One region of the Streptacidiphilus sp. MAP12-33 genome, then DNA from elsewhere that is predicted to be linked to it. Evidence: riboswitches for the same ligand, from Rfam matches in the RefSeq annotation. Region 1 holds a riboswitch; each other region holds the start of a gene.

Region 1 (9,692 bases):
TGCGCGTCGGGCGAGGCGGGGTCGCAGGCGAAGCGGCATCCGGCCACGACGCCGATCGAGGGCAGCAGCCCGGCCAGCGCGCGGACCATGGTGGACTTGGCGGTGCCCTTCTCGCCGCGCACCAGAACGCCGCCGACCTGCGGCGAGACGGCGTTCAGCAGCAGCGCGAGCCGCAGGTCGTCCATGCCGACGACAGCGGTGAAGGGGTAACGGGCCTCGGTCACGTCACTCACTCGGAGTCCCCTTCCAGGTCGCCCTCGAGCTCGAGGTAGGTCGCGCGGAGCTGGTCCAGCGTCTCCTGGTCGGGCTCGGCCCACAGCTTGCGCTCCGCCGCCTCCAGCAACCGCTCGGTGATGCCGCGCAGCGCCCAGGGGTTGGACTTGCGCATGAACTCCTGGTTGGTGGGGTCGAAGACGTACTCGGCCGCCAGCTTCTCGTACATCCAGTCGTCGACCACGCCCGCCGTGGCGTCGTAGCCGAAGAGGTAGTCGACGGTCGCGGCCATCTCGAACGCGCCCTTGTAGCCGTGGCGGCGCATGGCCGCCATCCAGCGCGGGTTGACCACGCGGGCGCGGAAGACGCGGTGCGTCTCCTCGCCCAGCGTGCGGGTCTTGACCTGGCTGGGCGTGGCGCTGTCGCCGACGTAGGCGGCGGGGGAGTCGCCGGTCAGGTGGCGGACCATGGCCACCATGCCGCCGTGGTACTGGAAGTAGTCGTCCGCGTCGACGAGGTCGTGCTCGCGGGTGTCGACGTTCTTCGCGGCCACGGAGATGCGGCGGAACGCCTGCTCCATGTCCCCGCGGGCTGCTCGCCCGTCGAGGCCGCGGCCGTAGGCGTAGCCGCCCCAGACGGCGTAGACCTCGGCCAGGTCGGCGTCGGAGCGCCAGTTGCGGGCGTCGATCAGCGGCAGCAGGCCCGCGCCGTAGGCGCCGGGCTTGGAGCCGAAGATGCGGGCGGTCGCGCGGCGGCGGTCGCCGTGCTCGTGCGTGTCCTCGTCGACGTGGGCGCGCACGTAGTTGGCGTCGGCCGGCTCGTCCAGCTCGGCCACGGCCCGCACCGCGTCGTCCAGCAGCGCGACGACGTGCGGGAACGCGTCACGGAAGAAACCGGAGATGCGGACGGTCACGTCGATGCGCGGACGGCCGAGCTCGTCGGGCGGCACGACCTCGAAGCCGGTCACGCGGCGCGAGGCGTCGTCCCAGACCGGGCGGCAGCCGAGCAGCGCCAGGATCTCGGCGATGTCGTCGCCCTGGGTGCGCATGCAGGACGTGCCCCAGACCGTGAGGCCCACCGACTTGGGGTAGGCGCCGGTGTCCTGGAGGTAGCGGGCGACGAGCGAGTCGGCGAGCGCCTGCCCGACCTCCCAGCTCAGGCGGGACGGGATGGCCTTGGGGTCGACCGAGTAGAAGTTCCGGCCGGTCGGCAGCACGTTGACCAGGCCGCGCGTCGGCGAACCGGACGGGCCGGCCGGCACGTAGCCGCCGCGCAGCGCGCGCAGGATGTGGTCCAACTCGTCCGTGGTGCGCGCCAGTCGGGGCACGACCTCCTCGGCCGCGAACTCCAGCGCCGCGACGGCGGTGTCGAGCGGCCCGCCCAGCACCTCCAGCACCAGGGCGGGCGCGGCCTCGACGGCCCACCCGCGCGCCTCCATGCCCTCGGCGAGCCGCCGGCACAGCTGCTCCAGCAGGTCCAGCGCGTCCGCGCCGGTCCGCGCCGGGCCGTCCACGAGCGCGCGGAGCGCGTCCGGCACGGTCACGGCTGCACCCGGCTCGGCCAGCAACTCCTTCTCCACCAGCCCGAAGTGGGCGGCCAGCGCGGCTCGCAGACCGGGCAGCGCGTCGGCGCGCCCGCCCCAGATCTGCGCCGAACGCAGCACCGCCAGCACCAGGTTGACCCGCGCCTCGGCCACCGGGCCGCCGCCCAGGATGTGCAGGCCGTCACGGATCTGCACGTCCTTGATCTCGCACAGGTAGCCGTCGATGTGCATGACGAAGGAGTCGAACTCCTCGTCGTCCGGCTGCTCGTCCACGTGCAGGTCGTGGTGGAGCTCGGCGGCCTTGACGAGGGTCCAGATCTGCGCGCGCACGGCCGGGGCCTTGGCCGGGTCCAGGTCGCTGACGAGTGCGTACTCGTCGAGCAGCTGCTCCAGCTTGGCCAGGTCGCCGTAGGTGTCGGCGCGGGCCATCGGCGGCACCAGGTGGTCGACGATGGTGGCGTGGCCGCGGCGCTTGGCCTGGGTCCCCTCGCCGGGGTCGTTGACGATGAACGGGTAGATCAGCGGCAGCTCGCCCAGCACCGCGTCCGGCGCGCAGCCGCGGGAGAGGCCGAGGCCCTTGCCGGGCAGCCACTCCATGGTGCCGTGCTTGCCCAGGTGGACCACGGCGTCGGCACCGAAGCCACCCGACGATGTCGCAGCCTCCAGCCAGCGGTAGGCGGCCAGGTAGTGGTGCGACGGCGGCAGGTCCGGGTCGTGGTAGATCGCGATCGGGTTCTCGCCGAAGCCGCGCGGCGGCTGGATCATCAGCACGACGTTGCCGAAGGCCAGCGAGGCGAGCACGATCTCGTCCCCGTCGACGTAGAGCTGCCCGGGGGCCTCGCCCCAGTGCTCCAGCACGCCTTCGCGCAGTTCCTCGTCCAGCGCGTCGAACCACTGCTGGTAGTCCTTGAGCGGCACGCGCGCGGGCGCGGCCCGCAGCTGCTCCTCCGTCAGCCACTCGACGTCGTGGCCACCGGCGGCGATGAGCGTGTGGATCAGCTCGTCACCGCCCGCCGGATAGCCGTCGACGGTGTAGCCCGCGCCGCGCAGCGAGTCGAGCAGCCGCACGGCCGAGGCCGGGGTGTCCAGGCCGACGGCGTTGCCGACCCGGGAGTGCTTGGTCGGGTAGGCGGTGAAGACGATCGCCAGCTTCTTCTCGGCGTTCGGCTTGTGGCGCAGCGCGGCGTGCCGCAGCGCGATGCCCGCCACCCGGGCGGCGCGCTCCTCGTCGGCGACGTAGACGGGGATGCCGTCGGCGCCGGTCTCCTTGAACGAGAACGGCACGGAGATCAGGCGTCCGTCGAACTCGGGGATGGCGACCTGCATGGCCGCGTCCATCGGCGACAGCGCCGCGTCGGACTCGTCCCAGACTGCCCGGGAGGAGGTGAGGCAGAGGCCCTGGATGACGGGGATGTCCAGCTCGGCGAGCTGCCCGATGTCCCAGCTCTCCTCGCCGTCGCCGCCCGCCGAGGCGTCGGCGGCCACGGTGCCACCGGCCGCCAGCACCGTCGTGACCAGCGCGTCGCACCGGCCCACCAGCTCGAACAGCCCCGCGTCGGCCCCGCGGAGCGAACCGCAGTAGATCGGCAGGGCGTTGCCGCCCCTGGCCTCGATCGCCGCTGCCAGCGTGTCCACGAACGCGGTGTTCCCGGACAGCTCGTGGGCGCGGTAGAAGAGCACGCCCACGGTGGGTGCTCCAGGCCGCGGTTCGGCGCCCCCCCGGACGCCGAACTGCGGCATGGCCTGCGGCGGGGCGAACCCCTCGCCGGTCAGCAGGACCGTGTCGGACAGGAAGCGGGCCAGCTCGCCGAGGTTGGCGGAGCCACCCTCGACGAGGTAGCGCAGCGCCTCCGCGACGACTCCGGCCGGGGCGGAGGACATGCCCATCAACTCGGCATCCGGGACCGCCTCGCCGCCCAGCAGCACGGTGGGCAGGCCGGAGGCGGCGATCGCCGCGAGCCCGTCCTCCCAGGCTCGGCGGCCGCCGAGCAGGCGGACCACGACCAGGTCCGCGTCCGCGAGCAGGGCCGGGAGTTCGGTGGCGACGTCCGTCCTGGTCGGATTGCCGATCAGGTAGCGGGCACCGGAGGCGCGGGCCGCGAGCAGGTCGGTGTCGGCGGTCGAGAGCAGCAGGACCGTGGTCCCGCTCTCCGGCGCGGCCTGCTGGGTTCCGGCTTCCTGGGTTGGGGTCACCCGGTCAACTCCCTCATTGGTCTTGCTGGTTGCGGAATGCGTCATGACGGCGCCCCTGGCGGGACGAAGGGCAGGCCCTGCGGGGCGCCGCCCTCGATCAGCCGCCACAGCGCGTCGGTGTCGGCGTGCTCGGCGATCAGGTCGCCGAGCCGGTCCAGCCGCTCCTCGCGGGCGGCCTCGAAGCAGGTGTCGGGCGCGGGGACGAAGGCGCGTCCGGCCGCCGCGGCGACGTCGCGCAGGAAGGCGCGGCGGAAGCCGTCGTTCTCCAGCGCGCCGTGCCAGGTGGTGCCCCAGACCGAGCCCGCGCGGCAGCCGTCCAGCCAGCTCTCGCCGCCCTCGACGCTCGCCACGCCGTGGTGGATCTCGTACCCGTGCACGGTCTCGCCGTAGCCGGTGCCGACGGGCCTGGCGAGGGTCTTCTCCCGCGCGAAGGCGATCCGCACGGGCAGCAGCCCGAGGCCGTCGACCTCGCCCTGCTTGGACTCGAAGCGGTCGTCGATCGTCCGCGCGAGCATCTGGTAGCCGCCGCAGACGCCCAGCACCGGCAGTCCGCGCTCGGCCCGCTCGGCCACGGCCCGGTCCAGGCCCTGCTCGCGCAGCCAGGCCAGGTCGGCGACGGTGGCGCGGGTGCCGGGCAGGATCACCAGGTCGGCGTCGGCCAGCTCCTCGGGCCGCGTGGCCCAGCGGACCAGCACACCGGGCTCCTGAGCGAGGGCGTCGATGTCGGTGAAGTTCGACAGCCGGGGCAGCCGCACGACGGAGACCCGCAGCACGTCCGCGCCGACCGGCGGTCCCGAGGTGCCGCGCGCCATCACCCCGGCCAGGTCCAGCGAGTCCTCGGCGTCCAGCCACAGGCCCGACAGCATCGGCAGCACGCCCAGCGCCGGACGGTGCGTCACCTGCCGCAGCATGTCCAGACCAGGTTGGAGCAGCCGCGCGTCGCCGCGGAACTTGTTCACCAGCCAGCCGCCGATGTGCGCCTGGTCCTCGGCCGAGAGCAGCGCCAGCGTGCCGAACATGGCGGCGAACACGCCGCCCCGGTCGATGTCGCCGACCACCACGACCGGCAGGTCGGCGGCGACGGTGAGGCCCATGTTGGCGATGTCGCCGTCCCGCAGGTTGATCTCGGCGGGGGAGCCGGCGCCCTCGCAGATCACCACGTCGTGGCGGTCGCGCAGGTCGGCCAGGCAGTCCAGGGCGATCCGCAGCAGCGCGGGCTTGCGCTCGCGGTAGTCCAGCGCGCCGACCTCGGCGACGGGCTTGCCCAGCACGACGACCTGGCTGCGCCCGTCCCCGCCGGGCTTGAGCAGGACCGGGTTCATCGCCGCCTCCGGCTCGACTCCGGCCGCTGCCGCCTGCATCGCCTGCGCGCGGCCGATCTCGGCGCCGTCGAGGGTGACGAAGGAGTTCAGTGACATGTTCTGCGCCTTGAACGGCGCGACCTTGACGCCCTGACGCCGCAGCCAGCGGCAGATGCCTGCCGTGACCACGCTCTTGCCCGCGTCCGAGGTCGTCCCGGCGACCAGCAGCGCCCCGCTCACTTCACAGCCCCCCTCAGCAGCGCCACCGCGACGGTGGCGGCCAGTGCCAGTGCGCCCACCCGGCGCGAGAGGCGGCAGGCGCGCTCCACGTCCGCCACGGCGACCGGCCGCAGCTCGGCCCCGAGCACCGGACGGTTCTCCGTTCTCTCCCCGTACTGGAGCGTGCCCCCGAGGCGGACGCCCAACGCGCCCGCGAAGGCCGCCTCGGCGTGCCCGGCGTTCGGGCTCGGATGCGCGGCGGCGTCCCGCCGCCAGACCCGCCAGGTGCGGCCCTTGTCGCCGCTCGCCGCGACGGCCAGCAGCGCGGTCAGCCGCGCGCCCGGCCAGCCCGCGACGTCGTCCAACCGCGCCGACGCCCAGCCGAAGCGGATCAGGCGCGGATTGCGGTGCCCGACCATCGCGTCCAGGGTGTTGACGGCACGGAAGGCGAGCAGTCCGGGCGCGCCGGCGAGGGCGCCCCAGGTCAGTGCGTTGACGACGGCGTCGGCGGTGTTCTCGGCGACGGACTCCACCACGGCGCGGGCGAGCTGCTGCGCGTCGAGGGCGCTCGGGTCGCGTCCGCACAGGTGCGGCAGGCGCTCGCGCGCCGCCTCCACGTCCCCGCGCTCCAGCGCCCCCGCGATGACGCGCGCCTCGCGCGTCAGGGACGCGCCGCCGAGCACGGTCCACGTCGCGGCGGCGGCGAGCGCCGCCTGCGCGGCGGCCGACCGGCGGGAGGCGCGCTGCGCGAGCAGCGCGGTGGCGGCGACGGAGCCGACGGCGACGGCGGTGAACGCCGCGCCCGCGCCCCGGTGGTCGCCGTAGAGGCGGCCCTCCAGCGCGCTTGCGAACCGCCCGAAGCCTGCTACGGGATGACCGCGTCGAGGGTCGCCGAACACGGCGTCGGCGGTGTAGCCCACCACGGCCCCGAACGCGAATGCGCTTGCGCGCATGGTGCTGATGCGCACCGGTGCGTGTCCTCACTCAGGGTCCGCGCCCTGGATCGACGATCCGGAGGCGAGAGTCTCCTGGCTTCCGGATCGACGCACCGGCGGGCCTTCCAGCAGCGTCGTGCCGCCGTGGCCGTTGTTCGCAGGTGCTCCCCGGTGACAGTGGCGGGACCGCGCCGGATTCGCACCGGCTTCCTCTCCTTGCCTCCGATTGGCGTAAAGATCCCACCATGTCGCCGGAGGCAGCGTCAACCGGCCCCGCCGGAGAGGGTCAGGAGCGGGGCTTGTTGAGGAGTTCGACGGCCTTCTGCAGGGCCTGGTCGGCGGGGCTCGCCGGCGGACGGAGGACGTGGTCCTCGAACCAGGAGAGACCGAGGATCAGGAAGAGTCCCAGCGGGGCGACAAGCAGGCACAAGATGACAGACATGGGCACCCCAAGGTGTCGAATGCTGCTGCGGCCTGGACGGACCCCGATCCGTCCCTCCAACAGAATCCGACAAAAGGGTCACATCTGCACGTTGGGGGGAAACCCCCAGAGCCTCGCGCCCCTGGACAGTGCCTAGTGCCGACCGGAGATGACGTCCGCCACCTTCGCCACCGGGGAGGTGTGAGCGCGCCCACCGCGCTCCTGGGCGTCGGCGAAGTGGTACGCCGCGTACATCCCGTGGACGCCGATCCAGCGGAACGGCTCCGGCTCCCACTTGCGGACCTTGTGGTCCACCCACGGCAGCGCCGTCAGCTCGGTGTGCTGGCCGAGCACCAGGTCGCGCAGCGTCCGCGCCGCGAGGTTCGTCGTGGTGACGCCGCTGCCGACGTAGCCGCCGGCCCAGCCGAGGCCGGTCGCGGGGTCGACCGCGACCGTGGAGCACCAGTCGCGCGGCACGCCCAGCACGCCCGACCAGGCCTGGTCGATCGCCACGCCCCGCGCCGCCGGGAAGAACGCCGTGAGGATCTCGGTGAGCTGCGCGATCGTCTTCGCCTGGGTCGAGCCGTCGTTGTCCGTGCGCGAGCCGAAGCGGTAGGGGACGCCACGTCCGCCGAGCGCGATCCGGTCGTCGGCCGTGCGCTGCGCGTACATGTACGCGTGCGCGAAGTCGCCGAGGGTCTCGCGGCCGTCCCAGCCCACCGCGTCCCAGAACGACGCGGGCAGCGGCGCGGTGACGATCATCGAGGAGTTCATCGGCAGCCAGGAGCGCTTCTCGCCCTGCAGGTTGGCGGTGAAGCCCTCGGTGCAGCGCAGCACGAACGTGGCCGAGACGGTGCCGTGCGTGGTGACCGCGCGGGCGGGGGCCGCGCCCTGCGCGGGGTGGATCTCGGTGACCGTGGTCTGCTCGTAGATCTTGACGCCCAGTCGCTCCGCCGCTGCCGCGAGGCCCAGCACCAGCTTGGCGGGCTGGATCCGCGCGCCGTGCGGGGTCCAACTCGCGCCCAGCGCGCCGTCGACGCCGATCCGCTCGGCGGCCTCCGCCGCCGTCAGCCGCTGGACGTCCTTCTCGCCGTAGGAGTGCTCGCCGGCGACGAACGCGTCCAGGCGCTCGACCTGCGCGGGCGTGCGGGCGACCTCCAGGACGCCGCCCTTGACCTGGTCGGCCTCGATGTCCTCCGTCGCGCAGACGTGCAGCACCTCGTCCACGGCGCCGTTCATGGCCTGCTGCATCGCGATCGCGCGCGCCTTGCCGTAGCGCTTGGCGAAGACCGAGCGCCCCGCGAAGCCGTTGTACAGCCAGCCGCCGTTGCGCCCGGAGGCGCCGTAGCCGCAGAAGCGCTGCTCCAGCACGGCGACGCGCAGCGAGGGCTCCGCCTGCTTCAGGTAGTAGGCCGTCCACAGGCCGGTGTAGCCGCCGCCCACGACGGCGACGTCGACCTCGACGGACCCCTCCAGCGCGGGACGCGCCTCGGGGAGGCCGATGGCGGAGTACCAGAAGGAGACACCGCCGTTGACGGTCGTGGACGTGGCCACTTCAGACCTGCTTCCGTGCGCATCTTTGGTTCGGTCCGGGCACGTTATCCGGGCCCGCGAGCTGCGGCAATGCACAAGGTGTCAAGGTCGGCGCGGCCTGTTCGGACAAACCGTCGACTGGACGCCTCCGGGGCGGCCACCCCGTCCGGGTGCGCCCCGGTGGCGGACCCTGCCCCGGGGTACTGGGATGGAGAGAACATCCGAGCGAGCGGGCAGCGGGAGAGCGACATGGGTTGGGGCAAGGCAGCCGCTGTGGTGACGGCCTCCGCCGTGGGCGCCGGCGCGGTGGCGCTCGTGGCAGGGCGGGTGGTCTCCGAGATCTCGGTGCGCGCGGGCCGGTCGGCGCCCGCCTCGGTGGGCGGCCTGCGGGTGCACGCGGTGGCCCCCGACCGGGTCGAGCTCACCCGCGCCCCGGAGACCGAGCGCCCCGGCGTCTGGGCGCTGGAGTGGGGCACGGACGGTCACGTCGTCGTCGGCGACGTGCTGTCCACGACGGCGCAGACGGTCGTCCGCGCGGTCCTCTCGACGGGCGCGGGCCTGCCCGGGGTCGGCGAGACGGTGGTGCTGACGCCGTGGGTGTTGCGCGGCGATCCGCGCTCCGCGCTGGGCATGGACTTCTCCGAGACGGCGGTCGCGACGGAGCTCGGCGCGATGCCGGCCTGGTACCTGCCGGGCCTGCGCGACCCGTGGGTGATCGCGGTGCACGGCACCGGCGCGGACCGCGCCCAGGTCCTGCCGCTGCTGCCGCTGTTCGCGCGGTTCAAGCTGCCGGTGCTGAGCGTCAGCTACCGCAACGACCCCGACGCTCCCGCGTCGCCCGACGGGATCGGCCACTTCGGGGAGACGGAGTGGCGGGACGTCGAGGCGGCGATCCGCCTGGCCGTCGACTCCGGCGCGAGCCGGGTCCTGCTGTACGGCTGGGGCGTGGGCGCGACGATGGCCCTGCACGCGGCGGAGCGGTCCGCCTGGCGGGAAGCCGTCCGGGGCCTCGTCCTCGACTCCCCGGTCCTGGACTTCCGCACCTCGGTGCGCCGCCAGGCGCTGCGCCGGGGCGTCCCGCAGCCCCTCGCGGAGCTCGGCATGCTCGCCGCGGAGGGCCGCACCGGTGTCGACACGGCGACCTTCGCCCACCTCGCCTCCGGCGACGGCCTCCACGTCCCGGCCCTGGTCCTGCACAGCCCGGACGACACCATCGCCCCGATCGAACCGGTGCGGCGGCTCGCCGCCCGCCGCGACGACCTGGTCCTCTTCCGCGAGTTCCCGGGCTCCGAGCACGAGGCACTCTGGAACGCCGACCCCCACGGCTACGAGGA
Region 2 (9,692 bases), on a different contig from region 1:
CGGACGTCTTCGAGGTCACCGACCGTGCCTGGCGCGGCATCGGCACCATCCCCGGCAGCGGCTGGCGTCTGTCCGAGCGCTACCGGGCCTTCGACGCCGAGCACCGGTTCGAAGTCGGCGCCATCGCGACGCGCGAGCCCGAGGCGTGCCGCAGCGGCGAGGTCCTCCAGGGCCTGCTCAAGCCGCACGAGTGCGAGGCCTTCGGCACGACCTGCACCCCGCGCACCCCGCTGGGCGCGACGATGGTCTCCAGCGAGGGCGCCTGCGCCGCCTACTACCTCTACCGCCGCCTCGGCGGCACGCCCACCGTCCTGCCGACCACTGTGGAGGCGAGCCCCGTTGGCTGACATCGTGGACACCGCCGTCGGCACCGCGCCCGCGGACTTCTCCGGCTTCTCCTGCCCCACCCCGCTGCGCCCCGGCGAACGGGTCGTCATGGGCCACGGCGGGGGCGGCATGCTCTCCGCCGAGCTGGTCCGCGACGTCTTCGCGCCCGCCTTCGGCGGCGGGCACCTGGCCGAGCTCGGCGACTCCGCCGTGCTGGACCTCGGTCCACAGGCGGGCGGCGCGCGGATCGCCTTCTCCACCGACACGTTCGTGGTGCGGCCGCTCTTCTTCCCCGGTGGCAGCATCGGCGACCTCGCCGTCAACGGCACCGTCAACGACCTGGCCATGAGCGGCGCCGTACCCGCCTACCTCGCCTGCGGCTTCGTGCTGGAGGAGGGCGTGGAGCTCGACACCGTCAGCCGTGTCGCACAGGCGCTCGGCGCGGCGGCCCGGCGCGCCGGGGTCGAGGTGGTGACCGGTGACACCAAGGTGGTCGAGTCCGGCCACGGCGACGGCGTCTACGTGAACACCTCCGGCGTCGGGCTGATCGCGCCCGGCGTCGACATCCGCCCGCAGCGGGCGCGGCCGGACGACGTGGTGCTGGTCAGCGGGCCGATCGGGGTGCACGGCGTCGCGGTGATGAGCGTCCGAGAGGGGCTGGAGTTCGGCGTCGAGGTCGTCAGCGACTGCGCACCGCTCGGGGATCTGGTCCGCACGCTGCTGGCCGCGGTCCCGGACGTCCACGTGCTGCGCGACCCCACCCGCGGCGGCCTGGCGGCCGCGCTCAACGAGATCGCCGTCGCGGCGGGCGTCGGCGTCACCGTCGACGAGCGCGCGGTGCCGGTGCCGCCGGAGGTGGCCAACGCCTGCGCGATCCTGGGCCTGGACCCCTGGTACGTCGCCAACGAGGGCAAGCTCGTCGCCTTCGTGCCGCGCGAGCACGCCGACGCCGCCCTCGCCGCGCTGCGCTCCCACCCGCTGGGCGCGCAGGCGGCGGTCATCGGCGCCTGCACCGACCAGCACCCCGGCATGGTCGTCGCCCGCACCGGCCTGGGCGGCACCCGGGTGGTCGACCTGCCGCTGGGGGAGCAGCTGCCGCGCATCTGCTGAGTCAGGAGAGCACGTGACCGAGCGGGTGCCGTCGCGGATCGGCCGGGCAGTACAGGATCCGGAAGATGCCGCTCCGTGTCATGTTGACGCGCGTGGGCCGGCGGTCCTGCCGGCGCCGCGGGTCGCCCCAGGTGAATCCCGGATCGCCCTGGGGCGGCCAGTGGTCCAGCCACTCCTCGCTGTCGGTGGTGAGCAGCGGGCGCATCCGCGTTCCGCAGACGCAGGTTTGCAGGCTACCCACGCCTCCTTCCGGCACGGTTCGCCCGTCGGAAGGGACCGGCCGGGTAGCCTCGGACGGGCGGCCGTCGGTGGCCGCACGGGGGAGGGAAGCCTGGTGCGGACGCACACGACGGTGGCGCGCGACCCGGGGCGCGGAGCCCGTGGCACCGGCGCGGCGTATGTGGAGCGGCGGCGGACGCTGGTCGGACTGCTGCGCGGCACAGTGCTGGAGATCGGCGCGGGCACGGCCGGGAGCCACGCGGACCTCGATCCCGAGGTCCGCTGGCTCGGGCTCGAACCCGCCGTCAGGACCCGGCGGAGACTTGCCCGTCACGCCGCCGACCACGGGCGGCCCGGCAGCGTGGTGGCCGGACGGGCCGAGGCGCTGCCGCTCGCGGCGGGCAGCGTGGACGCGGTGCTCTCCTGCGTGGTGCTCTGCTCCGTCGGCGACCAGGACCGCGCCCTCGCCGAGATCCGCCGGGTGCTGCGGCCCGGCGGGCTGTTCGTCTTCTTCGAACACGTCGCCGCGCCCGAGGGCACCGCGCAGGCGCGCGTCCAGCGCCTGTGGGCGCCCTGCTCCCGCCTGTTCGACGCCGGCTGCCGCCCGCACCGCCCGACCGCGCAGCGCATCGCGGCGGCTGGGTTCGCCGGCGTCGACCTGCGCTGGTTCGACCTCGGCGGCCGCCTCACCCCGTACGGCCCCTACATCGCCGGCTGCGCCGCCCGCTGACCGGACGGCGTGTCAGCGCCGCGCAGCCCGTCCAGGATCGGTGCGAGGTCCGGGGCGGTGAGGGCGTAGCGGACGATGCGGCCGTCCTTCGTCCCGGTGACGATCCCCGCCGCGCGCAGCAGGCGCAGGATCTGGGAGACGGCCGGGTCGGCGATGCCCGTCGCCGTGGCCAGGTCGGTGACGGCGATCGGGCCGGCGTGGTGCAGGGCCAGCAGGATCGCGAGGCGGTGGGGCTCCCCGAGCAGGGCGAAGCGGTCGGCCCACGTGGTGAGGCGGTCGGCGTCGCCGATGCCCTCGATGGCGGCGCACACCGTGTGGTCGTCGATGACCTTGCGGTCGGCACGCTCGGCGGGAACAAGATGCATGCCGGTCATTGTGGCCCGTCCCACGAGGTGATTCGCAACACCTGCGCACCTGTGCAGGCTTGTGGGGGTTTGCGATCAGCCCTAGGGTGGTCGCTGCCGTGGTGTTCGGGAAGACCGGTACGAATCCGGAGCGGCCCTCGCCACTGTGATCGGGAAGTCCTCGTTTCGTTTCCCGCGGCCGTCAGCGGTCGCCGGAGGTCACTGGGCGCGTCAGCGCCTGGGAAGGCCAGAAGCAAGGGCGGCAGCCCCCGTCAGCCAGGAGACCGGCCACGGCACGCATTGTGACCATTCCACGAGGTGCTGGAGAGGCTGGCCTTGGATGACCCTGCCCGAAAACTCTTCCCCGACGCTCACCGCGGCGATACCCGCGACCCCCGTCCTGCGCTGGGAGAGAAGAGACTGGTGGCGCACCGGTGCGCTGCTGGCCGTGATCGCGGTGATGCACGTCGTCGGTTTCGGCATCCTCGCCGTGATGGTGGCGCCCCATCACTACAAGGTCGGCACCCAGGTGTTCGGCCTCGGCCTGGGCGTGACCGCCTACACCCTGGGCATGCGGCACGCCTTCGACGCCGACCACATCGCCGCGATCGACAACACCACCCGCAAGCTCATGGCCGACGGCAAGCGCCCGATCTCCGTGGGCTTCTGGTTCGCCCTCGGCCACTCGTCGATCGTGATCCTGCTGGCCGCGGGCATCGCCGGCGGGGTGCGGCTGGCGACGACGCTGACGAACGACAACTCCAGCGCCCGTCACGAGCTGGGCACCGTCAGCACATTGGCCTCCGGGAGCTTCCTCTACCTGATCGCCGCGCTCAACCTGGTGGCCCTGCTGGGCATCTGGAAGGTCTTCACGGCGATGCGCGCCGGGCAGTTCGACGAGCACGAGCTGGAGAAGCACCTCGACAGCCGGGGCTTCATGAACCGCGTCCTGGGCCGGCTGACGAAGTCCATCACCCGTCCGGGGCAGATGTTCCCGATCGGCCTGCTGTTCGGCATCGGCTTCGACACCGCGACCGAGGTCACCCTGATGGTGATGGCCGGCTCCGGCGCGGCCGCCGGCCTGCCCTGGTACGCGATCGTCTGCCTGCCGCTGCTCTTCGCCTCGGGCATGAGCCTGTTCGACACCCTCGACGGCACGTTCATGAACTTCGCCTACCACTGGGCGTTCGCCAACCCGGTCCGCAAGGTCTACTACAACCTCACCATCACCGGGCTCTCGATCGCCGTCGCCTTCCTGATCGGCACCATCGAGCTCGTCGGCATCCTGCACGACCAGCTGAACCTGACCGACCCGGTCACCGGCTGGATCTCGGACGTCGACCTCAACAACGTCGGCTTCGTCATCGTCGGCCTCTTCGTGGTCGTCTGGGCCTGCGCCATCGGGTACTGGCGCCTGGCCCGGGTGGAGCGCCGCTGGAAGCAGGCCGACCCCGCCTGACGTGCTAGTCTGCGCCCGACCGGAAATCTGCGCAGGCTTGCAGGTTTCCGGTGGCACGACAGGCAGCGAAGCCGGTGACGCCCGCGGGAACGCGGGCCATTCCGGCGCTGTCCCGCAACTGTGAGGGCCGCCCGACGGGCGGCCCGAGCCAGGTCGCCTCCTGCCGCGCTACGACATCGACCCTCGTGGGAAGGGCGATCCGTCTGCTCAGGGTGCGCCTTCGTGCGCGGCCGGTCGCCGGGTTGGCTTCTTCCCTCCCTCACGGCAGGAAGTAGCACATGGCACAGCGACCGCTGGTCCGCTCTGTTGCGACGGCAGCCGCGGCGATCGCTGCGTTGGCCGCCGTCGCCGGCTGCGGTTCGTCGGGCTCGGGTACTTCGGGTTCCGCCGCCCCGTCCGCGTCGACGGGCGCGTCCTCGGCCGCGGCCGCCGCGTTCCCGGTCACGGTGACGCCGTCGAACGGCAAGGTCACCGTCAAGGACCAGCCCAAGCACATCGTCTCGCTGTCGCCGACCGCGACCGAGGACCTGTACGCGGTGGGCGCGGGCAGCCAGGTCGTCGCGGTGGACTCGACGTCCGACTACCCCAAGGGCGCACCGGTCACCAGCCTCAGCGGGCTGACGCCGAACGTCGAGGCGATCGTCAAGTACAGCCCGGACCTGGTCGTCGCCTCGCAGGACTCCGGCGGCCTCGTCGCGAGCCTGCGAAAGCTCGGCGTCCCGGTCATGATCGAGCCGGCCGCGGCCACGCTCGACGACGCCTACACGCAGATCGAGCAGATCGGCCAGGCCACCGGCCACGCCGACAAGGCCGCCGCCACCGTCGCCGGGATGAAGACGCAGATCGCCGCGACGGTCGCGAAGGCGGGCGCCGCGCACCCGAACCTCGGCTACTACTGGGAGCTGAGCGCCAACCCGTACTACTCGGCCACGTCGAAGACCTTCGTCGGCCAGGTCGTCTCCCTGTTCGGCCTGAAGAACATCGCCGACGCGGCGGACAAGGCCGCCGACGGCGGCTACCCGCAGCTGTCCGCCGAGTACGTCGTCAAGGCGCAGCCGCAGATCATCTTCCTGGGCGACAACGAGGCCGCCGACGGCGGGCAGAGCCCGGCGGTCGTCGCCGCCCGCCCGGGCTGGTCGGGGATCCCGGCGGTGAAGAACAGTCAGGTCGTCGGCCTGAACGACGACGTGGCCTCCCGCTGGGGCCCGCGACTGCCCGAGCTGGTCGCCGAGATCGCCGCGGCGGTCGAGAAGGCGCCCACCAAGTGACCCCGAGCGGCCGACGAGGGTGAGGCGGGCCAGGGTGCGCGGACGCACGGCACGCGCCTACGGCGTCGCGGTGGTCTTCCTGGCCGCCGCGGTGCTGCTGGGCGCCATGGTCGGGGCGGCGGACCTCAATCCGCTCGCCACCGGCGCCGCACTGCTCGACCGGCTGCCGTTCGTGCACCTGTCCGGCGGGCTCAGCCCGCTGGACCAGGCGGTGCTCTTCCAGATCCGCTTGCCCCGGGTGGTCCTGGCGGCGCTGGTCGGCGGCGCGCTGTCGCTCTCCGGCGCGGGGTACCAGGGCGTGTTCCGCAACCCCCTGGTCGACTCCTCGCTGCTCGGCGCCTCGGCGGGCGCGGGGCTCGGCGCGACCGTCGCCATCGTGGCCATGGGCGGGGCCGACGCACAGGCCCTGCCGCTCGCGGCGTTCCTCGGCTCGCTCGCCGGAGTCGCCTTCGCCTACCTCGCCGGAGCCAGCGGCGGGCCCGGAACGGCGACGCTGCTGCTGTCCGGGCTCGCCGTCTCGATGTTCCTCACCGCCGTGCAGACGTACGTGCTGCAACGCTCCACCCAGGACATCCAGCAGGTCTACTCCTGGCTGCTGGGCTCCCTGTCCGCCGCCACCTGGCACCAGAGCGCCCAGATCCTGCCCTACCTCGCGGTCGCCACCGTGCTGGTGCTGCTGCACGGCCGTCACCTGGACGTGCTGTCCGTCGGCGACGAGGAGGCCCGTTCGCTCGGGCTGCACCCCGGCCGGATCCGGCTGACCGTCGTGGCCGCGTGCGCGCTGGCCGCCGCGAGTGCGGTCGCGGTCAGCGGCCTGATCGGCTTCGTCGGCCTCGTCGTTCCGCACGCGGTCCGCCGTCTCGCGGGCCCCTCCTACCGGATCGTGCTGCCGCTGTCGCTGCTGTACGGGGCGGGGTTCCTGGTGCTGGCCGACACGCTCGCGCGCACCGTCGTCTCCCCGGCCGAACTGCCCATCGGCGTCGTCACCGCGCTGATCGGCTCCCCGGCGTTCGTCTGGATCCTGCGCTCCACCCGGTCGGTGCGCACATGAGCGCGCACGCCGACGGTCCGGAGCTGTCCGGCCTGGAGCTGTCCGGCCTGGACGTCGACCTGGACCGCACCCCCGTGGTGCGGGAGCTCTCCGGTGCTGTGGCCCAGGGCGGCTGGCTCGCCCTGATCGGCCCGAACGGCGCGGGCAAGTCGACCGCGCTGCGCGCCGTCGCCGGCCTGATCCCGCACCGGGGCACCGTCCTGGTGGACGGCACCGACGTCAGCGCCCTGCGCACCCGTGAGCGGGCCCGCCTGATCGCCTACGTCCCGCAGGCGCCGCTGCTGCCGCCGGACATGACGGTCCGCGACTACGTGCTGCTGGGTCGCACGCCGCATCTGGGATACCTCGCGAGCCCGGGCGACCGTGACCGCGAGACCGCCGCGCGCACCCTGGACGAGCTCGACCTCACCTCCTTCGCCGGCCGCCGCCTCGCCCAGCTCTCCGGCGGCGAGCGCCAGCGCGCCGCGATCGCCCGCGCCCTGGCCCAGGAACCGCGCCTGCTGCTGCTCGACGAGCCGACCTCCGCCCTCGACCTCGGGCACCAGCAGCACGTCCTGGACCTCGTCGACGGGCTGCGCCACACCCAGGGCCTGACCGTGGTCACCACCCTGCACGACCTGACCACCGCCGCCCAGTACGCCGACCGGCTCCTGCTGCTGCACCGGGGCCGCGTCGAGGCGAGCGGCACCCCGGCCGAGGTCATCACGCAGGACGTGGTCACGCGCGTCTACGAGGCCCGCGTCTCGGTCACCACCGACCCCGAGGGCAGGCCCGTGGTCACCCCGTTGCGTCGTCCCGACTGAAGCCTGGCGCCCCGAGGCGTACCGGTCCGCCGGATCCGGTTCCCGGTGGACGCTGGTGGTCCGGCTGCCGATGCCTTTCGGCGTGCGCGAGTACCACGGCTGGCCCTCGGGCCGGGACACGGCCGGCGCGTCGGCAGCTGACGCGCCGGGTCCGCGCGCGGTCCCCGCGTCAGTCCTCCATGCGGCGCAGCAGGTAGGTGTCCATCAGCCAGCCCTTGGCCTCGCGGGCCTCCTGGCGAAGGCGCGCGATCTCGCGCGCCTTGTCGGCCAGCGGGCCGGAGACCAGGATCTCGTCCTCGGTGCCGAGGTAGGCGCCGTAGTGGATGTGGACGCCCTCCGGGTCGATGGCGGCGAAGGCCGCCTTGCCGTCGAGCATCACCACGGCGTCCTCCGCCCCGGCCGGGAAGCCCTCGGCGGCGAGCCGGCGCCCGGTCGTGATCCGCACCGGACGTCCGACCCGGTTCAAGGTGGTGCGGTGACGGGCCGCCAGGACGGAGACGCTGCTGATGCCCGGGATCACCTCGTAGGTGAACGCCGTCCGGCCCTGCGCCAGGATCTCGTCGAGCACGGCGGTGATGCTGTCGAACAGGCAGGGGTCGCCCCAGACCAGCAGCGCGCCCGTGCCGTCCGGTCCGATGTGCTCGGCCATCATGCCCTCGACCAGCGCGGCGCGACGACGCCGCCAGTCGTCGACCGCCTCCCGGTAGGCGGGGGTGGTGCGGTCCCGTTCCGCGTCCGGGATCTCGACCACGAGGTGGCCGGGGCGTCCGTGCTCCTCGATCATCAGGCGGCGCAGCTCGACGAGCTCCTGCCGCTGTTCGTTCTTGTCGAGGAGCAGGAAGACGTCGGTGCGCGCGAAGGCCTTGACCGCCTGCAGGGTGAGGTGGTCCGGGTCGCCCGAGCCGATGCCGATGACGTTGATGTGCCGCATGCGGGTGATTCTTCCGGATGCGGGTCCGCGGCCCGACACCCAGGTCGGCGCTGGAGCCGCCCGGACGAGGGACTATAGGGTCGCCTGATGAGCACCATGACTCCCGAGGTCCTGATCGAGCGGCGCGGCCGCGCCGGCGTGATCGTCCTCAACCGCCCGCGCGCGCTCAACGCCCTCACCCACGGCATGGTCCTGGCCGTCGCCGCGGCGCTGGACGCCTGGGAGCACGACGAGAGCGTCGCCACCGTGGTCCTGACCGGCGCCGGGGAGCGCGGCCTGTGCGCGGGCGGCGACATCGTCGCCATCCACCGCGCGGCGACCACCGGCGACCCGGGCGACGCCGAGGCGTTCTGGCGCGACGAGTACCGGCTCAACGCCCGCATCGCGCGCTACCCCAAGCCCTACGTCGCGCTGATGGACGGCATCGTGATGGGCGGCGGCGTCGGCCTCTCGGCCCACGGCGGCGTCAGGGTCGTCACCGAGCGCACCAGGCTCGCCATGCCGGAGACCGGCATCGGCTTCGTGCCCGACGTCGGCGGCACCTACCTGTTGTCCCGCACGCCCGGGGAGCTCGGCACCCATCTCGCGCTCACGGCGGGCTCGGCGGGGGCCGGGGACGCGCTGTTGTGCGGCCTGGCCGACCACCACGTCCCGGCCGACCGGCTGGCGGCGCTGCTGGACGACCTGGCGACCCATGACGTCCCCACCGCGCTCGCCCGGCACGCCGAGGCGGCCCCTGCGGCGCCGCTGGCGGAACAGCGGGCCTGGATCGACGCCTGCTACGGCGCCGCGACCGCCGAGGAGGTCGTCGAGCGGCTGCTGGCGGTCGGCGACACCGCGGCCAAGGAGGCGGCCGACCGGATCACCGGCAACTCGCCCACGGCCGTCAAGGCCACCCTCGCCGCCCTGCGCCGGGCGCGGGCGCTCGGCTCGCTCGAGGCGGTGCTCGACCAGGAGTACCGCAGCTCCTGCGCCGCCCTGCGCACGCCCGACCTCGCCGAGGGCATCCGCGCCCAGGTGATCGACAAGGACCGCGCCCCGCACTGGCGCCCGGTCACCCTGGAGGCCGTCACCGACCAGGACATCGAGCGGTACTTCGCCCCGCTGGGCGAGGGGGAGCTCCGCCTCGCCCGCTGACGCGGCCTACCGCGCCGCCGCGCACCACGCCAGCGCCGCCGCCAGGTCCGCCGCCTGCGGGACGCCCGGGGGCGCGGGCGGGCGCCGGACGAGGACCACGGGCAGGCCGAGCTCGCGGGCCGCCGCGAGCTTGGGGGCGGTGGCCGCGCCGCCGCTGTCCTTGGTGACCAGCACGTCGACACGGTGGCGCCGCAGCAGCTCCAGCTCGCCGTCCAGCGTGAACGGGCCGCGGTCCAGCAGGACTTCGAGGTTCGGCGGCAGCGGGGGCTCCGGCGCGTCGACGGAACGGGCCAGGAACCAGAGGCGGTCCAGG
Region 3 (9,692 bases), on a different contig from region 1:
GGCTCGCCGGCCGCGGCGACGACGGGCTGCCGCACAGCCTCTGGGTCTCTCCCTACCTGCGCACCCAGCAGACCGCGGCACTCGTCGTCGAGGAGCTGGACCGGGCCGGGCTCCCGCTGCCCGAGCTCTGCACCGACGAACGTCTGCGCGACCGCGAACTGGGCCTGCTGGAGATGCTCACCTCCGCGGCGATCGAGCTGCGCCACCCCGAGGAGGCGGCCCGCCGCCGTCTGCTCGGCGAACTGCGCTGGCGCCCCCCGGGCGGCGAGTCGCACTCCGACGTCGCCCTGCGCGTCCGCAGCGCGCTGCGCGACCTCTACGAGGCGGAACCCGACCGCCGCGTCCTGGTGGTCGCCCACGACGCGGTGGTGATGCTGCTGCGGCACGTCATCGACGACCTCCAGGAGACCGATCTCACCACCCTGGCCCGTGACGGCGCGGTCGCCAACACCTCGGTCACCCGCTGGCTCCGCGACGCGAAGGGAGCCCTCACACTGGACTGCTGGAACATCCGCCCGCACCTGACCGAGGGCTGAGCGGCGGGACGCTCCGCGCGGTCGGCGCGGCCTCGGCGGAACCTAGGCGGCCCGATGCGTGCGCCGCGCCGGGACCACCCGGAAGTACGCCGGGTTCGTCACCCCGACCGGCCAGTCGACGCTGGTGCCCTTCGCCTCCATCGGGGCGTATGCGACGGCCAGGGAAAGCCACTGCCCGCGCGGCGCGCTCCGGGTGAACCGCATGCGCACCGTGAGGGTCACCGACGCGCCCGGGCGCAGCCGCAGTCCCTGGGCCGGGCCGACCGCGCCGGTGAGCTCGCCCAGCGCCGTCCGCAGCGGCACGGCGCGCCAGCGGTTGCCGGTCAGTGTCTCCAGGCGGACCGCGTCGCGGCGCAGGGTCCGGTTGCGCGCGCCGTAGACCAGCACCGGATCGAGCCGGCCGCAGACGGCGCGGGTGCGGTTGCGCAGCGTCAGCCGCATGCTCGTCCACGGTCCGCCCACCGGGTACGCGGAGCGGACGCCGCCGAGGGTCACCGCCACCGGGTTCGACCGGGCCGCCCCGGCGCACGCGGGAGCCGGTGCCGCCTGTGCCGCCTGTGCCGCCGACACGGGCAGCACAGCCAACGCTCCCGCGGCTATCGCTCCGGCCACCACAGCGCCGACGCGTCGCCGGCTCATCCCGTTCATCACTCAACGACCATGGCACGTCACCCTCCGTCGCGCCTTCCGGCGACCCCCACCCGAGCCCCCCGGAGGCGTCAGGCAGACTTCAGGGATGAGCATCATCGTCCGCACCGCCCAGCCCGCCGAATACGACGCCGCAGGTCACCTCGTCGCCGAGGCCTTCATCACCGACGGCCACACCGAGCGCGACGGCGACTACGCCAAGCTGCTGCGCGACCCCCGGGACCGGGCCGAGAAGGCGGAGCTGATGGTCGCCGTGGACGAGGAGAACGGAGCAGTGCTCGGCTCGGTCACCTTCGCCCCGCCCGGCTCCCCGTACGCGGACCTCGCACACGGCCGCGAGGGCGAGTTCCGGATGCTGGCCGTCTCCCCGGAGCCGACGGCCCGCGGACGCGGCATCGGCGAACTGATGGTCCACGCCGTCATCGCCCGCGCACGGGAGCTGGAGCTGCCGCGCATCGTCATGTCCTCGCAGCGGCAGATGACCTACGCGCACCGGATCTACGAGCGCCTCGGCTTCGTCCGCACCCCCGATCGCGACTGGTCGCCCGTCCCCGGGGTCCATCTCTTCACCTACGCACTGGAGCTGGACGGCTCGCCTGCGTGACGCTCCCAGGTGGGCCCGCGTAGTCGAACGACTACGCGACACACCCGGCACGACACAACATGTGGTGGTGCGCGCCGCGCTCGCCCCTAGATGTATGCTCATGCTCGCTGTCGACGCAGGGGAACCCGGTGGAATTCCGGGGCTGCCCCGCAACGGTGAGCGAGCGCCGATCCGGCCTGGATCGGGCCTGCCCGCGAGTCCGACGACCTGCCGTCAGCGCGCCCCGGCCTGCCCGGCCGTGGGCGCCGCAACGCCGGGCCTCGTGGGTGGGCCGACGGGTTGGCTTCATGCTGCCCTGCTTCCGCCTGCCTTCTCACGTGGTCCGACTGAGCACCCGAGCACCACCCTCAGCCACCGGCCGCCAACGAGGAGCGAGCGCGTACATGACGGACACCGCCGTCCCCACCCTGCCCCAGCCCGCACGGGAATCCGCCCCCGGATCCGACGCGGGCGGGGACGCCCCCGGCACCGCCCTGCTGGTCACCCTGACCGAGCGCTCCGTCGACCTGCCCGCCGTCGACCCCGGCCGCGTCGCCGCCGCCGCACTGCGCGGCCGCAGCGCCAGGGCCGACTACGCCGAGCTGCGGGGCCTGGCCATGGAGGCCTCCGCCTCACTCATCGCCGAGGACCCGCAGTACTCGCGCCTCGCCGCGCGCCTGCTGGCCGAGGAGATCCGCGAGGAGGCCGCCGGGCAGGGTGCCACCTGCTTCGCCGCGTCCGTGGCCGTCGGCCACCGCGAGGGCCTGATCGGCGACGCCACCGCCGACTTCGTCGCCGCCCACGCCGACGCCCTCGACGCCGTCGTCGACCCGCAGGGCGACGACCGCTTCGAGTACTTCGGCCTGCGCACGGTCTACTCCCGCTACCTGCTGCGCCACCCGATCACCCGCCAGGTCGTGGAGACCCCGCAGCAGTTCATGCTGCGCGTGGCCTGCGGCCTGGAGGTCGGCGGCGACGCCGCGTCCGTCGCGGAGGTCGCCGAGCTGTACCGGCTGATGAGCCGCCTGGACTACCTGCCCAGCTCGCCGACGCTGTTCAACTCCGGCACCCGGCACCCGCAGATGTCCTCCTGCTACCTGCTGGACTCCCCGCTCGACGAGCTGGACTCGATCTACAGCCGCTACGCGCAGATCGCCCGCCTGTCCAAGCACGCCGGCGGCATCGGCCTGTCCTACTCCCGCGTCCGCTCCCGCGGGTCGCTGATCCGCGGCACCAACGGCCAGTCGAACGGCATCGTCCCGTTCCTGCGCACGCTCGACGCCTCCGTCGCCGCCGTCAACCAGGGCGGTCGCCGCAAGGGCGCGGCCTGCGTCTACCTGGAGACCTGGCACGCGGACATCGAGGAGTTCCTCGAGCTGCGCGACAACACCGGTGAGGAGGCGCGCCGCACCCACAACCTCAACCTGGCGCACTGGATCCCGGACGAGTTCATGCGCCGCGTCGACGCCGACACCGAGTGGTCGCTCTTCTCCCCCGGCGACGTGCCCGAGCTGGTCGACCTGTGGGGCGCCGAGTTCGACGCCGCCTACGTCAAGGCCGAGCAGGCCGGCAAGGCCGTCCGCACCATCGCGGCCCGCACCCTCTACGCCCGGATGATGCGCACCCTCGCGCAGACCGGCAACGGCTGGATGACCTTCAAGGACGCCTCCAACCGCGCCGCCAACCAGACCGCGCTGCCCGGCCGCACGGTCCACTCCTCCAACCTGTGCACCGAGATCCTCGAGGTCACCGACGACTCCGAGACCGCCGTCTGCAACCTCGGCTCGGTCAACCTCGGCGCGTTCGTGGACGGACACGGCGAGATCGACTGGGAGCGCCTCGACGCGACCGTCCGCACCGCGGTGACCTTCCTCGACCGGGTCATCGACATCAACTTCTACCCGACCCCCGAGGCCGGGACGTCCAACTCCCGCTGGCGCCCGGTGGGCCTGGGCATGATGGGTCTCCAGGACGTCTTCTTCAAGCTGCGGCTGGAGTTCGACTCCGCCGAGGCCAAGGCGCTCTCGACGAAGATCTCCGAGCGGATCATGCTGGCCGCCTACGAGACCAGCTGCGACCTGGCCGAGCGCCTCGGCCGCCACGAGGCCTACGACGAGACGCGCGCCGCCCGCGGCGAGCTCCACATCGACCACTTCCCGGTGACCACCCAGTGGCCGGCCCGCTGGGACGCGCTGCGTGCCCGTGTCGCCACCACCGGCCTGCGCAACGCGCTGCTGCTCGCCGTCGCCCCGACCGCGACCATCGCGTCGATCGCAGGCGTGTACGAGTGCATCGAGCCGCAGGTCTCCAACCTCTTCAAGCGCGAGACGCTGTCGGGCGAGTTCCTTCAGGTCAACCCGTACCTGGTGGCGGACCTCAAGCGCCTGGGCCTGTGGAACGCGATCACCCGCGAGGAGCTGCGCGAGGGCAACGGCTCCGCCCAGGAGATCACCGACCTGCCGGAGGAGTACAAGCGCCTCTACCGCACCGCCTGGGAGCTCCCGCAGCGCGCGCTGATCGACCTGGCCGCGGCCCGCATGCCGTACCTGGACCAGAGCCAGTCGCTGAACCTGTTCATGGCCGCGCCCACCATCGGCAAGCTCAGCTCGATGTACGCGTACGCCTGGAAGGTCGGCCTGAAGACCACGTACTACCTGCGCTCGCGCCCGGCGACCCGGATCGCCCGCGCGGCCACCACCCAGGTCGTGGCGGAGGCGGAAGCCGTCGCCTGCTCCCTGGAGAACCCCGAGTCCTGCGAGGCCTGCCAGTAATGAGCACCCCTGCCGAGAACAAGAACAAGAAGAACATCCTGGACCCGGGCTTCGAGCTGACGCTCCGCCCGATGCGCTACCCGGACTTCTACGAGCACTACCGCAACGCCATCAAGAACACCTGGACCGTGGAGGAGGTCGACCTCCACTCCGACGTCGCGGACCTGGCCAAGCTCAGCGAGGGCGAGCGCCACATGATCGGCCGTCTGGTCGCGTTCTTCGCGACCGGCGACTCGATCGTCTCCAACAACCTGGTGCTGACGCTCTACAAGCACATCAACTCCCCGGAGGCGCGCCTGTACCTGTCGCGCCAGCTGTTCGAGGAGGCCGTGCACGTCCAGTTCTACCTGACCCTGCTGGACACCTACCTCCCCGACCCGGAGGACCGCGCGGCCGCGTTCGACGCGGTGGAGAGCATCCCCTCCATCCGCGAGAAGGCCCAGTTCTGCTTCCGCTGGATGGACAGCGTGGAGAAGATCGACGCGCTGGAGTCCAAGGAGGACCGCCGCCGCTTCCTGCTCAACCTGATCTGCTTCGCGGCGTGCATCGAGGGCCTGTTCTTCTACGGCGCCTTCGCGTACGTGTACTGGTTCCGCAGCCGCGGCCTGCTGCACGGCCTGGCGACCGGCACCAACTGGGTCTTCCGCGACGAGTCCATGCACATGGACTTCGCCTTCCGTGTCGTCGACACCGTCCGGGCCGAGGAGCCCGACCTGTTCGACGAGGAGCTCGGCAAGCGGGTCACCGCCATGCTGGAGGAGGCCGTCGAGGCCGAGCTCCAGTTCGCCCAGGACCTGTGCGGCGAGGGTCTGCCCGGCATGAACACCGAGTCCATGCGGCAGTACCTGGAGTGCGTGGCCGACCAGCGCCTGGCCCGCCTCGGCCTGCCGATCCGCTACGGCTCGGAGAACCCGTTCGGCTTCATGGAGCTGCAGAACGTCCAGGAGCTGACGAACTTCTTCGAACGCCGCGTCTCCGCGTACCAGATCGCCGTCGAGGGCTCGGTCTCCTTCGACGACGACTTCTAGGAACGGAACGCAGGCAACGCAACGCAGGGCCGCACACGGCGAAGGGCGTTCACCCAGGTGGGTGAACGCCCTTCGCCGTGTGCGGCCCTGGTCCTACTCGTTCGGAACGACCTCGTACCGCGGCTGCTTCTCCTCCATCTGCCGCAGCGCGTCCTTGCGGTCGCGCTTGGAGAGGCGGTCGATGTAGAGGTAGCCGTTCAGGTGGTCCGTCTCGTGCTGCAGGCAGCGCGCGAAGAAACCGGTGCCCTCCACCACGACGTCCTTGCCGTCCCTGTCCTGACCACGCACGATCGCGAGGTCGGGCCGCGCCAGCTCGGCGTACGCGCCCGGCACCGACAGACAGCCCTCGTTGCCGTCGTCCAGCACCCGCCGTGACGGCTCCAGGTCGTCCAGGACCGGGTTCACGACGACGCCGATGTGACGCACGTTGTCGTCGTCCGGGCAGTCGTAGACGAAGACCCGCTGCGCGACCCCGATCTGGTTCGCGGCCAGACCCACACCCTCGGCGGCGTACATGCTGACGAACATGTCGTCGATCAGCGCGTGCAGCTCCGGCCCGAACTCGGTCACCATGGCACACGCGTGGTGCAGGACCGGGTTGCCGACCACCGTGATGGGCCGCGCGGTGCCACGCGAGGTGTCCGGCTCCTCCCCGATCACCTGCTGCGGCTCTTCCAACTGCTCTTCCGACATGCTCTCGCCTTCAACGATGCTCTGCTCTTCGCTCACAGGGTACGTGGCAGCTCAGCAGACTTCTTCCAGGTCCCGGTAGGCCCGGCGCCCCGGCGCCGCCATCACCCAGCGGTCCAGCAGCTCCCCCACCAGCCCCGCCGGCGCGGCGAGACCGCACTCACGCTCGGGAACCCACAGTTCCCCCTGCGCGTGGTGGCTCAGCCGTCCGAGCGGCCCGTCGTCGTGCGGGTCGTGCGCGCCGCTGTGCCCGTCGTCCGCCGTCATCCGGCTCTCGCTACAGGCCCGGCAGAGCAGCCGCACCGACGAGGTCCAGTCCTCCGCCGCGTACCCGGCCTCGGAGACCAGCCGCTCCAGCTCGTCCCGGTCACCCTCCGTGGCCGCCTGCAGCAGCACCACATGGGTCGGAACGGGGGACGGCGCCCACAGCTCGATCTCGTCGAAGACGGGGAACGGCACCCCGTCCGCGACCCGCTCGCCGTGCGCGGAGCCGTCGTGCAGGACCACCTCGCCCCAGCGCCGCCCGGAGGACGGCAGCGGGATGCTCAGCACCTCGACTCTCGCCGGGTCCAGGCGTCTGCCCCACACCACCTCGGACTCCCCCTCCGGGGAGAGCCGGACCGGCGTCGTGCCGAAGTCCAGGCTGACCGGGCCGTCCCCGGCCGGGACGCGCAGGCCGTAGGCCTGCCAGGCCCGGCGGGCCAGCGCCCAGTCCTGGAGCGCCGTGGCCGCGATGCCCAGGTTCCACCAGTCGGGCGCTCCGGCGCCGCTGCCGCGGTCCAGCAGGGCGACCGCGCGCAGCCCGGCCGCCCGCGCCTGGTCCCAGTCCCGGCGGAACTTGTGCAGCAACGCCAGGTTGAACCACGAGTCGGAGAGCCAGGGCTCCAGGTCCGTCGCACGGACCAGCAATGCGCCGGCGTCGTCGAGGCGACCGTCCCCGATGAGCGTGAAGGCGCGGTCGGTGGTCTGCCGCCAGCTGGCGGACGGCCTCTGCCGTGCTCGATTGAAGATCTTCACCTCAGCCTGCCGCTTGTCGGTCCCAGCGCCCGGCGTACCCGCTACGCCAAGGGCGTGCACACGTTGCGTTGCCACATCCACAGGTCGACACATGGACCCGCAAGGCCCTGCCTCTGCATCCAACCACGTGCACCCCCTCGCCCGCTGCCTACCCGGCGATCCGTGGACAGACACGGGCCAGCGCTTCCACCACGCGCGGCTCGTAGTCGCGCTCCGTCCCCGCCCGCAACTGGGCCAGCACCTCCTCACGCCGCGCCGGGCCCGGGTCGTCGCAGGCGAGGTCGTCGTAGGCGTTGGCCACCCGGACGATCCGCGCCGACAGCGGCAGTTCCGCGTCCACGCCGCCGTCCGCCCCCCGGTACGGCTCCGCCGCCCGGGCCACGATCTCGGCCACCTCCGGCGGCACCCCGGTCCGCCGGATCACCTCGCTGCCCAGCCTCCCGATCCGGCGCTGCTCCTCCTCGTGCAGCAGCGCCGTCGCCCCGCCGGGGATCGGGTCCACCAGCGAGAGCTGACCGATGTCATGCATCAGCGCCGCGTACTCCAGCAGCAACAACTCGTGGTCACTGAGCCCGAGTTCACGCCCCACGCCGCGCGCGAGCACGGCGACCCGGTGCGCGTGGCCGGGCAGGGTGTAGCCGGCCACCTCGGTCGCGCGGGCCAGGCTGGCGATGGTCTGCCGCTGCGTCGCCCGGATCGCCGCGTAGCGGCGGAACCCCGCCTGGGCCAGCAGCAGCGGAACCGAGAACAGGGGCAGCGCCCACAGCCCGATCTCCCCCGCCGCGATGGCGATCACCACACCGGTGGCCGCGACCGCCGATCCGATCCGCAGCAGCGCCGTCGCCTCGTCCCGCACCGCCCGCCGCAGCGGGGCGTCCGCGAGCAGCGCCGCCAGGCAGACGTCCACACCGGCCGAGAGCGCGGCACAGGCCGCGATGCAGGCGGCGTAGCCGGGCCCGTGGTCCAGGCCGTGCCGCAGCAGCGTCCCGCGGTTGTAGAGGGGTTGGAACAGCAGGGCGGCGAAGCCGACCGCCAGCACCCGCCGCGCGGCCGAGTCGGCGTTCGGTCGCCGCCCGCGCACCAGCGCCGGCACGGCCCCCACCAACGCGGCCGTGACCCACACCACGACGACCTGCGCGACGCCGTGGTGCGTCCGCTCCCCGGCGAGGCTGCCCAGCAGCGCGTAGCCCAGCGCGCCGGCCGCCCCGAGCGGCGCCTGGTCCCGCTCCCCCGGCAGAGGAGTACGCACCACCTCCCCGAGCGCGATCAGCACCCCGAACGCCACCGCGATCCACGGCTCGACGAACCCGAAGACGCTGACCCACCCGAGTGAGGCGAGCACGAGCAGCGCGGCCCCGGCATGGATCCCCGCCCTCCTCCGCCGCCCTCGCGCCCGCAGTCCCCCACCCGGCGCAACCCCCACCCCGCCCTGCTGCCTCGGCAGCCACCCCCGCCCCGGCCCACCGCCCGCCGCGACGGCGGCATGCGACAGAGCCCCTGCGGGGGGCGCGGAGGCCGGAGCTGGGAAAACCGACGCGGCGCCCGGCCCGGCAGCGCCCTGAGCTGCGGCGGGCCGCACTGGAGCGCCGCCGGGCGCGGCAGCCGGGGCCTGTCCCGGCAGTGGGCCGACCGGCACAGCCGGGGCTGCGCCCGGAGCGGGAACGCTCTGGGGTACGGCGGGAGGCGCGGGAACGCCGGGGGCTGTGGCGGGGGATTCGGGGACGCCGCCCGGCTCGGCGGCCGTGGGCTGCCCCGGCAGGGGGCCGCCCGGCACAGCCGGGGCTGCGCCCGGAGCGGGAACGCTCTGGGGTACGGCAAGAGGCGCGGGAACGCTCTGGGGTACGGCAAGAGGCGCGGGGACGCCGTGGGCTGCGGCAGGAGGCGCGGGGACGCCGCCCGGCGCGGCGGCCGGGGCCTGTCCCGGCAGTGGGCCGACCGGCACAGCCGGGGCTGCGCCCGGAGCGGGAACGCTCTGGGGTACGGCGGGAGGCGCGGAAGCGCCGGGGGCTGTGGCGGGGGGTTCGGGGACGCCGCCCGGCTCGGCGGCCGTGGGCTGCCCCGGCCGTGGGCCGACCGGCACAGCCGGGGCTGCGCCCGGAGCGGGAACGCTCTGGGGTACGGCAAGAGGCGCGGGAACGCTCTGGGGTACGGCAGGGGGCGCGGGAGCGCCGTGGGCGGCGGCGGGGGGTTCGGCCGCGTGGGGCCGTTGTGGGCGCGGGGGCCCCGCGGCGGCGGGTCGGCGGGGTGTGGGTGACTCGCCGGGGCTCATCCGGCCAGGCCGATGTGGCTGGGCTCACGACCGGGCTCGCGGGCGGGTCCGCCGCCGGGCTCGCGGGTGGGCTCACGGATGCCGAGTGGCAGATCCGGGACGGACTCGTCCCCCGGCCGCGGGCCGGTCGGACTCCACCCGTGGCGGCGG

What was found. Region 1 has a riboswitch for cobalamin ahead of ABH931_RS15320 (cobalamin biosynthesis protein). Riboswitches for the same ligand answer to the same signal wherever they lie in the genome.
Region 2: another riboswitch for cobalamin. It lies ahead of ABH931_RS33595 (ABC transporter substrate-binding protein); the one in region 1 lies ahead of ABH931_RS15320 (cobalamin biosynthesis protein).
Region 3: another riboswitch for cobalamin. It lies ahead of ABH931_RS06440 (ribonucleoside-diphosphate reductase subunit alpha); the one in region 1 lies ahead of ABH931_RS15320 (cobalamin biosynthesis protein).

The regions. Positions count from the first base shown of each region.
Region 1 is NZ_JBGCCA010000013.1:87,997-97,688, forward strand. It holds gene ABH931_RS15305 (putative cobaltochelatase) at 1-185, opposite strand, end outside; gene cobN (cobaltochelatase subunit CobN) at 230-3,886, opposite strand; gene ABH931_RS15315 (cobyric acid synthase) at 3,991-5,490, opposite strand; gene ABH931_RS15320 (cobalamin biosynthesis protein) at 5,487-6,422, opposite strand; cobalamin riboswitch at 6,471-6,664, opposite strand; gene ABH931_RS15325 (hypothetical protein) at 6,691-6,846, opposite strand; gene ABH931_RS15330 (NAD(P)/FAD-dependent oxidoreductase) at 6,979-8,379, opposite strand; gene ABH931_RS15335 (alpha/beta hydrolase family protein) at 8,608-9,692, shown strand, end outside.
Region 2 is NZ_JBGCCA010000043.1:24,477-34,168, reverse strand. It holds gene hypD (hydrogenase formation protein HypD) at 1-347, shown strand, start outside; gene hypE (hydrogenase expression/formation protein HypE) at 436-1,437, shown strand; gene ABH931_RS33615 (hypothetical protein) at 1,439-1,678, opposite strand; gene ABH931_RS33610 (class I SAM-dependent methyltransferase) at 1,772-2,386, shown strand; gene ABH931_RS33605 (ArsR/SmtB family transcription factor) at 2,359-2,751, opposite strand; cobalamin riboswitch at 2,822-3,038, shown strand; gene ABH931_RS33600 (HoxN/HupN/NixA family nickel/cobalt transporter) at 3,071-4,189, shown strand; cobalamin riboswitch at 4,214-4,365, shown strand; gene ABH931_RS33595 (ABC transporter substrate-binding protein) at 4,468-5,457, shown strand; gene ABH931_RS33590 (FecCD family ABC transporter permease) at 5,492-6,508, shown strand; gene ABH931_RS33585 (ABC transporter ATP-binding protein) at 6,505-7,311, shown strand; gene cobF (precorrin-6A synthase (deacetylating)) at 7,481-8,242, opposite strand; gene ABH931_RS33575 (enoyl-CoA hydratase/isomerase family protein) at 8,339-9,379, shown strand; gene ABH931_RS33570 (cobalt-precorrin-6A reductase) at 9,386-9,692, opposite strand, start outside.
Region 3 is NZ_JBGCCA010000004.1:112,954-122,645, forward strand. It holds gene ABH931_RS06425 (histidine phosphatase family protein) at 1-536, shown strand, start outside; gene ABH931_RS06430 (hypothetical protein) at 579-1,175, opposite strand; gene ABH931_RS06435 (GNAT family N-acetyltransferase) at 1,273-1,788, shown strand; cobalamin riboswitch at 1,837-2,018, shown strand; gene ABH931_RS06440 (ribonucleoside-diphosphate reductase subunit alpha) at 2,172-4,538, shown strand; gene ABH931_RS06445 (ribonucleotide-diphosphate reductase subunit beta) at 4,538-5,566, shown strand; gene def (peptide deformylase) at 5,660-6,259, opposite strand; gene ABH931_RS06455 (tetratricopeptide repeat protein) at 6,311-7,273, opposite strand; gene ABH931_RS06460 (HD-GYP domain-containing protein) at 7,422-8,615, opposite strand; gene ABH931_RS06465 (HD-GYP domain-containing protein) at 9,539-9,692, opposite strand, start outside.